Regions from separate parts of the Faecalibacterium sp. DFI.5.82 genome, predicted to be linked through region 3. Evidence: riboswitches for the same ligand, from Rfam matches in the RefSeq annotation. Region 3 holds a riboswitch; each other region holds the start of a gene.
The links. Region 3 has a riboswitch for cyclic di-GMP ahead of P0G09_RS03760 (CAP domain-containing protein). Riboswitches for the same ligand answer to the same signal wherever they lie in the genome.
Positions count from the first base shown of each region.

Region 1: linked by a shared signal. The riboswitch ahead of P0G09_RS06430 (leucine-rich repeat domain-containing protein) and the one ahead of P0G09_RS03760 (CAP domain-containing protein) in region 3 are both predicted to bind cyclic di-GMP.
Region 2: linked by a shared signal. The riboswitch ahead of P0G09_RS12285 (leucine-rich repeat protein) and the one ahead of P0G09_RS03760 (CAP domain-containing protein) in region 3 are both predicted to bind cyclic di-GMP.

Region 1 covers NZ_JARFIS010000003.1:158,938-162,212, reverse strand. Annotated here, with positions in the region: gene P0G09_RS06435 (MATE family efflux transporter) at 34-1,335, opposite strand; cyclic di-GMP riboswitch class I at 1,600-1,675, shown strand; gene P0G09_RS06430 (leucine-rich repeat domain-containing protein) at 1,850-3,275, shown strand, end outside.
Region 2 covers NZ_JARFIS010000010.1:91,780-95,054, forward strand. Annotated here, with positions in the region: gene P0G09_RS12280 (putative ABC transporter permease) at 1-795, shown strand, start outside; cyclic di-GMP riboswitch class I at 1,035-1,111, shown strand; gene P0G09_RS12285 (leucine-rich repeat protein) at 1,312-3,275, shown strand, end outside.
Region 3 covers NZ_JARFIS010000002.1:28,563-31,837, forward strand. Annotated here, with positions in the region: gene P0G09_RS03755 (hypothetical protein) at 1-416, shown strand, start outside; gene P0G09_RS03760 (CAP domain-containing protein) at 527-1,396, opposite strand; cyclic di-GMP riboswitch class I at 1,529-1,604, opposite strand; cyclic di-GMP riboswitch class I at 1,730-1,805, opposite strand; gene bilS (flavodoxin family protein BilS) at 1,925-2,428, opposite strand; gene bilR (bilirubin reductase) at 2,456-3,275, opposite strand, start outside.

The DNA of each region.
Region 1 (3,275 bases), on a different contig from region 3:
GGGGCAGCACCCGGCTCTTTTCCGTGGAGGTGCTCAGCCGCACACAGACTGCGGGCGCTTGAGCAGGAACACCGTCAGGGCCAGCGTGATGGCCTCGGCGGCGGGGAAGGCCGACCACACGCCGTTCATGCCGAACAGGGCGCTCAGGATCAGCGAGCAAGTGACGATGGCGGCCACGCCCCGGCTGACCGAGGTGATGGTGGCCTCGGTGGGGCGGTTGACCGCACCCAGATAGCCCGCCGCAACAATATTGCAGCCTGCAAAGAAGTAGCCCAGGAAGTAGATGCGCATACCGCTGTGGGCGTATTCGGCCATCAGTGCAGAGCTCTCGCTGTTGAAGAGGGCAACAAAGGTGTCGGTAAAGCCAAACACAGCACCGTACAACACCGCCGCCAGCGCCAGCGCAGTGCCGCAGCCCAGCAGAAGCAGCTTTTTTGCCCCGGCCATCTCATTTTTGCCGTAGCACTGGCTGATCAGCGGCTGGGCACCCTGGGCCACGCCGTTGAAGATGGCTGTTGCCACCAGCGCAAAGTTTGCCACCACGCCGTAAGCGGCCACGCCCACGTTGCCCGCCAGCCGGAGCAGCAGGAAGTTGAACACGGTGGTGGTCACGGCAGAGGAGAGCTCCCCGACAAAGCCGGAGATGCCCAGCTGGCAGCTCTGCACCAGCAGCCGGGCCGAGGGGGCCTGCCGGACAAAGGTGAGCGTGTTGCTCTTTTGAAAAAGGTGGCGGCTGCAGATGGCGATGCTGAGCACCGGCGAGATAGCGGTTGCCAACGCCGCGCCGGGCAGGCCCAGCCCCATGGGGAAGATGAAGATGTAATCGAACACCACATTGAACAGGCTTCCGCTCAGGGTGGCCACCATGGCAAGGGACGGGTCGCCGTCGTTGCGGACGAAGGCCGAGAAGATGTAGTTGCACATGAAGAAGGGCGTGAACAGCAGGAAGATGCGGGTGTAGTTCAGGCCCAGCGCCACAATGCCCGCATCGCCGCCCATGAGCTGCAGAAGCGTGCCCGGGCAGAACGCGCCCGCCAGCATGAACGGGATGGCAATCAGGCAGGCACAGAGGATGGCGTTGGAAAAAAACCGCTGCGCCCGTGCCTCGCCCTGCGCCTGCAGGATGGCGTACCGGGTGGCAGCACCCAGGCCGATCATCGAGCCGAAGGCAAAGATCAGGTTGTACATGGGCAGGCAGAGGTTCAGCAGGGTCACGCCGTCGGTGCCCGCCGCCTGGGCGATGAAATAGGTGTCGGCCAGAATATAGCACGATGTGCCGATCAGACCGAAAATATTCTGCGACACATACTTGAAGAACTGCTTTGTCAGGTTCATGGGAGCTTCCTTTCCGCGGGGAGAGTAGGGGAGTGAAACGTAAAAACGACTACTACTATATCATAAAACCTGGCATATTTCAACGAAAAAGCGAGGAAACACGCCATCATTTCCCAAACGGAACACTTCTCCCCGGGGCGATGCTGCTATCCGAAAATGTTATACAAACACTGTCGATTTTGTGTAACTTGCCAAAGATGATTTTGGGTTATTGACCAAAAAAAAAAAAGTCTTATGATTTTTGTGTAAAATGCCACATAAAAACAGAAGAATCGGCAAACCAGTCGAAAGGCTGCGACGCAAAGCTACAGGGCCTGTAATATGGCAGCCAGCTGCACTTTCTCAACCATACCGCACATGGGCATCACCTCAAGGGGCGGTAGATTCCCAAAGTACAAAACGCAGAGCGTTGTACCAGCCATTTGGCCGGTGCGGCGCTCTTTTTGCTTTGTGCGGGCATGGTTATATTTTGGGAGTAATTCATAAAAGGAGGATTTTTATGAGATTGAAACGTGTGATCAGCGCCGCCTTGGCAGTGAGCATGGCAGTTTCCATGATGCCTGCTACTGCGGTTTCGGCGTTTGCAGCGGGAACGAGCACCAATACTGCGGAGACAACCACTGTTACTGGCAAGAATAGCACCGAAAGCGAAGCAGAAACCTCTGGTTATTGTGGTGCAGAGAATCAGGAAGAGAGTGTTCAGTGGAAATACGATGAATCTACAAAGGTTCTGACTATTTTTGGCAATGGCCCAATGGCAGATTATGAGGGAATTGCTGATACGGATGTTGGCACAGACAATGATCTGCGTCCATGGAAACCCTATCTCAACCAGATTACAGAGGTACATATTGAGGAAGGCGTTACTGCGATTGGCAATAGTGCATTCCGTGGGATGAAGGCTTTGAAAAAAGCTAATATTCCTGCCAGCATTCAGCATTTGGGCGATTACATCTTTCGCTATGATGAAGCATTGGAAGAAGTAATCTGGGCAGAAGGATTTGAAGCGGCTGAAACTACTGACGTGGATTCAAACCAGAATGTATATACAGGAAAATATTTGCCTACAAGTATGTTCGATTTCTGCTCTGAACTGGGCAAGGACAAGGAACTGACTGAATGGCTTCCCAAGAGCTTTGAAGGTGTTGGCTGTGCGGCAGTTCGAGGAACACAGTTTACAGTTGATTTTGATAACTGGAGCAATCTGAAATATATTGGTGCGTATGCTTTTTCAATGATGCGGAATCTGGAAAGCTTTACTGTTACAGATGACATCGAGTTTGGATTAAGAAAAAACCCACAGGTTCCGGATGGGACTTCTAATGCACTTCAAGGTTCTGGTTTGAAAAAAATGATTGTTAGGACCGAAAAACTTCCCTATGCAATTGTGCGGGGTTGTGAGAAATTGAGTGTGATTGATTTGGGAAGCAACCCTACAATCATTGGAGATTCTGAATTCGCAGGGACTGCTATTGAGAAAATTGACATTCCGAAGAGTGTGACAAAAGTTGATGCATGGGCGTTTGCAAATTGTCAGAATTTGAAGAGAGTGACCTTCTACGGTGAAACCGCATTGCATCATGTTCCTTTCCCAGCATGTGGCATTGAAACCTTTATTATTGAAGAAGGCGCAAAAATTACTAGCGATGATTCTAATCCCTTCCGAGAACAACCGACAGGTTCTTATCCGGCTGTAACCTCTTTGAAGAACGTGGAAATTCTTGGCACATTGAATACTAGTCGGACAGATATGACGACAGAAACTCTTTGGAAAAATATGTTCTCTCCTAGTGAACAACTCAAAGAAGTTACTGTGAGCGATGCAAACCTGCAATATGTAAAAGCTGAGACTTTCCCGAAGATGGAAAATCTGAAAGTGGTTGGCGATGATGCAACGTTTGAAGCATCGCTTGCGGGATGCACCAACCTGAAAACCGTTG
Region 2 (3,275 bases), on a different contig from region 3:
CCCAGCGTGCTGGAGCTGGTGGGCGGCTGGGCGCTCTACAAGCTCTACCACACCCGGTGGTGGGATTACAGCGACTTCCCCTTCAACATCGGCGGATATATCTGCCTGGAATTCTCCCTTTTGTGGGGCGTGGGCACCGTTGTGGTGATGAAGGCCGTTCACCCCGTGATCGCGGGTTTTGTGGAGATGGTCCCCCAGATGGTGGGCTTTGTCCTCATGTGCATCCTGTACGCCTGCTACGCCGCCGACGTGGTGGTGACCGCCTTTGCGGCCTCTGACCTGGCCCGTGAGCTGGATGCCCTGGAAAAGGTGGCCGACAGTATGCACGCCGTGTCCGATGCCATGACCGAGCTGCTGGGCACCACCGCCATGGACGTGGACCAGAAGATGGACGAGAGCCGCCTGCAGCTCAAGCTGGCGGCTGCCGAGGCCCGGGACAATGCCGCCAAACTGAGCCCCCGGGATGCCGCTGCCGCCCTGCGCGCCAAGGCCGACGAGGCCATGGAGGCCGCCCGCAAGTCCTCGCAGGAGGCCCGGCTCAATGCCTCTGAGGCCGCCACTGCCGTCAAGCTGGCCGCCAAGGGCACCGCAGAGCGCACGGCAGAGCTGCTCCGTCTGGAACAGCTGGCCGAGGAGCTGCAGGCCCGCAGCGAGGAGATGCGCGCCCGCACCCGGAGCTCCAAGTACTTTGGCAAGGGCCGTATGCTCCGCGCTTACCCCAAGCTGCGCCACGGCGAAAAGCACCGCTCTCTGGACGAGCTGCGGGAGCGTCTGAAGTACGAGCGCAGGCACTGACCCTGACCGTTGCAGCAACCCCAAATGCCCCTGACCGGCTTCTTTCGGTCAGGGGCATTTTTCTTGCACTGCGCCCTCCATAAAGTCAGGCAGATCTTGTGCTGCCGCAGGATTTTATTCTCATTCTGTTTTCCACATTATACGTTCCTTTTTTGTACACTCTTCCAAATCTTTTTCGTCATATTGACAAAAAAAAAAAAGAGTATCTTATCCTGTGCAATATGCTATTCCGCTAAAAACTGAAGAATCGGCAAGCCAGTCGAAAGGCTGCGACGCAAAGCTACAAGGGCCTGTAATATGGCAGCCAGCCGCACGTTATTCTCTCCGGGTAAGGTAATACGAAACCTTGCACCTCCTTGTGAAGATGCGTCGGCTTCCCTTCAGGAGAGCGAGCGCGCAGCGGGTCTACAAGGGTTCAGAGCGTCGTACCAGCCGTTTGGCCGGTGCGGCGCTCTTTTGTTTTGGCTGAAATAGAGAGAGTTTTTTGGGAAAATCATGGAAAAGGAGTAAAGAATTATGAAACCCAAGCGTTTGATCAGCTTATTGGTTGCGGTCTGCATGATGATCACCATGCTGCCCCTGTCGGCAGTCACGGCATTTGCAGCAGACACGGCAACTGAACAAGAAGCCATCGTTGACGGTTACAAGTATAAGTATAAGGTAAATGGCGGTAATGCAACCATCACAAAATTTCTTGGCCCTGTGAAACCAACAAACTACGACTACGACATCGACATACCCGAAACGTTGGACGACAAATACACTGTAACCGCCATCGGCAATTATGCCTTTTATTCAGACCATCAGCTGGGGGAGGTCACCATTCCACAAAGCGTCACTTCCATCGGCGATCATGCCTTTGCAGGTTGCCGCAACTTGAACTCTCTTACCATCAATGACGCTGCCACATCAATAGGAAACCGGGCCTTTACGGAATGCCCTCTTACAACAACGCTTTCATTAGGTAAAAAAATTACGACGATCGACGATCGTGCCTTTTATGATTGCCGTGGTCTGACGAGCGTCACCATTCCACCAAGCGTTACTTCCATCGGTGATCATGCCTTTGGTGAATGCATTCATCTTAAAACGCTTTCGTTCGGTGAGAATTCGTTCGGTGAGAATATTGAGACGAATATTACGACGATCGGCAATTATGCCTTTTTTCATTGCAATGATCTGGAGAGTGTCACCATTCCACAAAGCGTCACTTCCATCGGCAGAGAAGCTTTTAGATTTTGCAACAACATGAAATCTCTTGCCATCAATGGCGCCATCGAATCGATGGGGACAGGCGCCTTTGCTGGGTGCATTTCTCTTGAAAAGATTTCGTTAGGTGAGAATATTAAGACGATCGGCTATTCTGCCTTTGATTCTTGCACTTCCATTAATCTGACGAACGTCACCATCCCGGAAAATGTAACAACCATTAGACCTGGTACCTTTCGCTATTGCACCCATCTGGAATACATTACGCTCCCTGCTGGATTGACTTCTTTCCAAGACAGTCTGAAAGGTTGTCCGGCTGGGAACCCCAATGGTGCCATCTACTACAAAAACTACAAGGCCAAGGCAGATGCTCTGCTTGCAGACAATGATAACAATCCTAAAATTGATGCCAATGATAAACTGAGAAAACGCAATTTTCTTTACCTCTGCAAGGTGACCTTTGATGCCAAGGGCGGCGAACTGAACGACGACGCTGTGGTGCCGGTTTATAAGACCGAAAAAATCACTGATACCAAGGCAAACGATCTGACTGCCATCCATGATCCCACCCGTGCGGGTTACAAGTTCACCGGCTGGTACACCGAAGATGGCAACCTCTTTAATGTGAAAGATACCGCAATTATGGAGGACATCACCCTCCATGCCGGTTGGGAGTTCGACCCCAATGCTCCGGGCTGCCACCCGCTGACCGTGACCGGCGGCACTGTTACTGTGAAATACGACGGCAGCGATGTGACCAGCAAGCTGAACAGCAACACTGACGCAGCCACCGGCCAAAAGACCTACGATGTACCGGACAACGCAGAAGTGACCGTGACGCTGGACAAGGACCGGACCCCTGCGGGCATGGTGTTTGACGGTTGGTCTACCGGCGAGTTCTCCCTGCCGCAGGATCAGAACTACAAGGCAGAAAGCATCACTTTCCCCATGAGCAGTGGTGTGGATATTGCCGCACAGTACCGTGATGCCGCCGCTGACCACACCCACGATACCGCAGTCTTCCACCCGCTGACCGTGACCGGCGGCATTGTTACCGTGAAAAACGGTGACAAGGATGTGACCGATACCTTGACTGTTACTACTGACGAGACCACCGGCAAAAAGACCTACTCTGTACCGGACGGCGCAACAGTGACCGTGACGCTGGACAAGACCCTGATCCCTGAGGGCATGGTGTTTGACATCTGGTCTACCGGCAAGTTCTCCCTGCCGCTGGGTCAGGATTACAAGGCTGAGAGCATCACCTTTAC
Region 3 (3,275 bases):
CTGTCCGCATTTTACAGCAGCAGGGCTTTGCGGTGATGGGCGCTGTGGTGCGTCTGTGCACCGATGATCCCGTTGTGGATGCCGCCAAGGAAGCCGCCAAGGCTCTGGGCATCGAGTGCATCACCCTGAATGCCAGCGAACTGGCCAGCCAGCTGGCTGAGGAGACCGCTGCCCCGGCCGACCTGCGCTTCCCCGCCCTGCTGGCGGCGGCTGACCGGCTGGGCATCCAGTACATTGCCACCGGCCACCGCGCCCGGGTAGAGACCGGTGCGGACGGCGTGCACGTCCTCTGCCCTGCCGAAATTGCGGACGAGAGTGCCCGGCTTGCCGCCCTGCCGCAGGAAACGCTGGGCCGGCTCATCCTGCCCTTGGGCGATTTCAGCCCCGAGGATGTGGCTGAGATGGCAGCAGAATAAAAAAACAAAAGAGATGCACCCCGCTCCCTGAACCTGAATCAGGAAGGCGGGGTGCATCTCTTTTTGCTCTGTTTTATTTCATCGTACAACGCTCAATGGAAGTCCTCCGCTTACTTTGCGAAGATCTGGATCCAGTTGTGGCCCCACTGAGAATTGGCATCGTAGTTGTAGCCAAGGCACATATACTTGGCGGCGGGGTCCATGATATTGACACGGTGGCCTTCCGAAGCCATCCAGTCTGCAACGACCTTTTCGGGCGTGGTCTCGCCCCAGGCGGCATTCTCGCCGGTGGCGGTATCAGACACACCGTACTCCTTCAGCACGGTGAAGCAGTTGGTGCCATCGGGGCGGGTGTGGGAAGCGACCTTTGCCACTTCCTTTGCGCGCTCATCGGCAGCGGCCTGCAGCTTGGCATCGCCCATGGCCAGAGGTGCCAGATTTTCCTTTGCACGCTCAGCGTTGACCAGCGCCAGCACTTCCTGTGCGAAACCGTTCTCACTGGTGCCGCGGGCGTAGGTGAAGATCATCACCCAGTAATTGCCGTACTCGCCGCCCTCGTAGTAGCCAATGCCAACGGAGGTGGCATCCTTGTCCAGCATCCGCTCCTTGAAGAAATCGTAGCGATTCCAGGCGGCGACCACATCCGAAGCATTCTCAGCAGCTGCCCAGTAGTTCTCTCCCACAGAAACATCGTCCACACCGTACTCCGGCAGGATGGTGAACTCGCGGCTGCCATTGGGGCGGTTGTAGGAGTAATTGACGGTAAGTTCTTTTGCACGGGCCTGTGCGGCAGCATTCAGTGCGCTGCTGCCCATGCTCAGAGGAGCCACACCAGCCTGTGCACGCTCTGCGTTGACGAGCTGCAGCAGCTCATCGGCCTTGGAAGCTGCGTGTGCGGGCATTGCCAGAACAAGCATCAGGCAGATGAATGCGGCGCAGCAGACCAGATTCTTCAGGACTTTCATCGAAGCGTTACGCATGGTGTTGAACCTCTTTTGTGTTGCCCCATGAAAAAAGGTGTCGATTGCTGGTATACTCGGCAATCGACACCTGATGCTTCAGATGAAGGTCACTCAACACCCAATCTCCGCTGTGGAGACCCTCAGGTGATGAGAAGCAACTGGCTGCCATTTTACAGGCCCTATAGCTTTGCGTCACAGCCTTTCGACTGCTTTGCCGAGGATATTCAGTTTTGCGTGCCTTTCTTCTTTTGGGAAGAAATTTGAGAACGAAAAAAGGTGTTGTTCTGCAATACACTCAGCAAAACAACACCTAGAAAATCTAAGCAGGTCGCCCAAAGAAAGATTTCCTTGAGAAGCAGCTGGCTGCCATTTTACAGGCCCTGTAGCTTTGCGTCACAGCCTTTCGACTGCTTTGCCGAGAATATTCAATTCACCTTGAGGAGCCGTTTCCATTTCCTCGACGCTATCCTACCACATCGGACAGAACCTGTCAACTGTTTTGGAGCAGCTTTCTCAAAAAATCTTCTTTTTTGAAGAGTTCTTCCGTTATGCCTGCACCTCTGCCGCCTTTTTGCGCAGCTGGTCGAGGTCTGCGGCATCCGGGTGAGCCAGTGCCTTATCAAAGTTCTCGATCAGCATCTCGAGGTTGGGTGCATGGTTGGGCTGCTGCAGCATCTTTTCGTACTGCTGGCGCACAGTCATGGGCATCTTGCCCTGGCACATATAGGTTCCAATGACCGTGTTGCTCTCATCCAGCGATTTCTGCACCGCCGCCAGGATCTGCTCGAAATATTCCGCACTGCCGCCAAAGCCTGCGGTGCCGAACAAAAAGACCCGCTTCCCCTTCAGGGTCTGCAAAAAGGCGGTGAGGGTGTCATCGGCATGGCCCTTGTCCGTCCAGAAGCCGATGTAAAGGGTCTCAGCCTCCAGTGCTTCCGGAGCCGGTGCTCCGAAGTAGGTGCACTCATTCTGGGGCAAGCTTGCGCGAAGGGTGTCGGCCAGCAGGCGGGTGTTGCCGGTCTTGCTGCTGAAAACGATGGCGTAGCTCATGGTCATTCTCCTTTATTATGTTTGATATCAGATGCTGCCCTGTTCTTTTGCGTTCAGGGCATCATAGACACAGCGGGTGCCCTGATGGGCAATCAGGCCGCCCAGGCACTTTTTGTTGCAGCGGACACAGCGGTGGATCTTTGCCGCATTGCCGCTCTGCAGTTTGTTGACCCAGTTGGGGTCAGCCAGCAGCTGGCGGCACATTGCCGCGCACTGGATGCGGCCGCTGGCAAGCTGCTGCTCCACAAAATCGGGGTCGTTCAGGCCGCCCACACCGCAGAGCGGCACACTGGTATACCGGCGCACCTCATCGCAGAACTTGAGGAAGCAGCCGGTCTCCTTGAACTCGGGGTGGCTGGCCGGCGGGATGGTGTTTTCCAGCGCAGAGTGGTTGGCCAGTGTCACATGGAAGCTGGTCACGCCTGCCTGCACCAGCAGGGGCACGAACACGGCCAGTTCCTCCTCCACCACACCGGCGTTGCCGTAATGGGGGTTCTCCTGCCGGACAGCCAGCTTGTAGTCAATGGCCATGCCGGGCACAGCGGCGTGCACTGCCTTGACAGCTTCCACGGCAAAGCGGGCGCGGCGCTCGGCACTGCCGCCGTATTCATCGGTGCGGTGGTTGAAGATGGCGGAAGAGAAGCTGCCACACATCCGGTCGCCGTGCACCTGCACCATGTCAAAGCCCGCCTGCTTTGCCAGCACAGCGGCCTTGCCAAAGCCCGCGATGATCTGATGGATCTTTTTCTGGGACATCTTGGTGATGTAGGGGCCCACGGCATCGTTCATCCGCTCCCGCAGCTGGTCGGGGGTGATCTTTTTCATCAGCATCCCCGGGATGCACTTG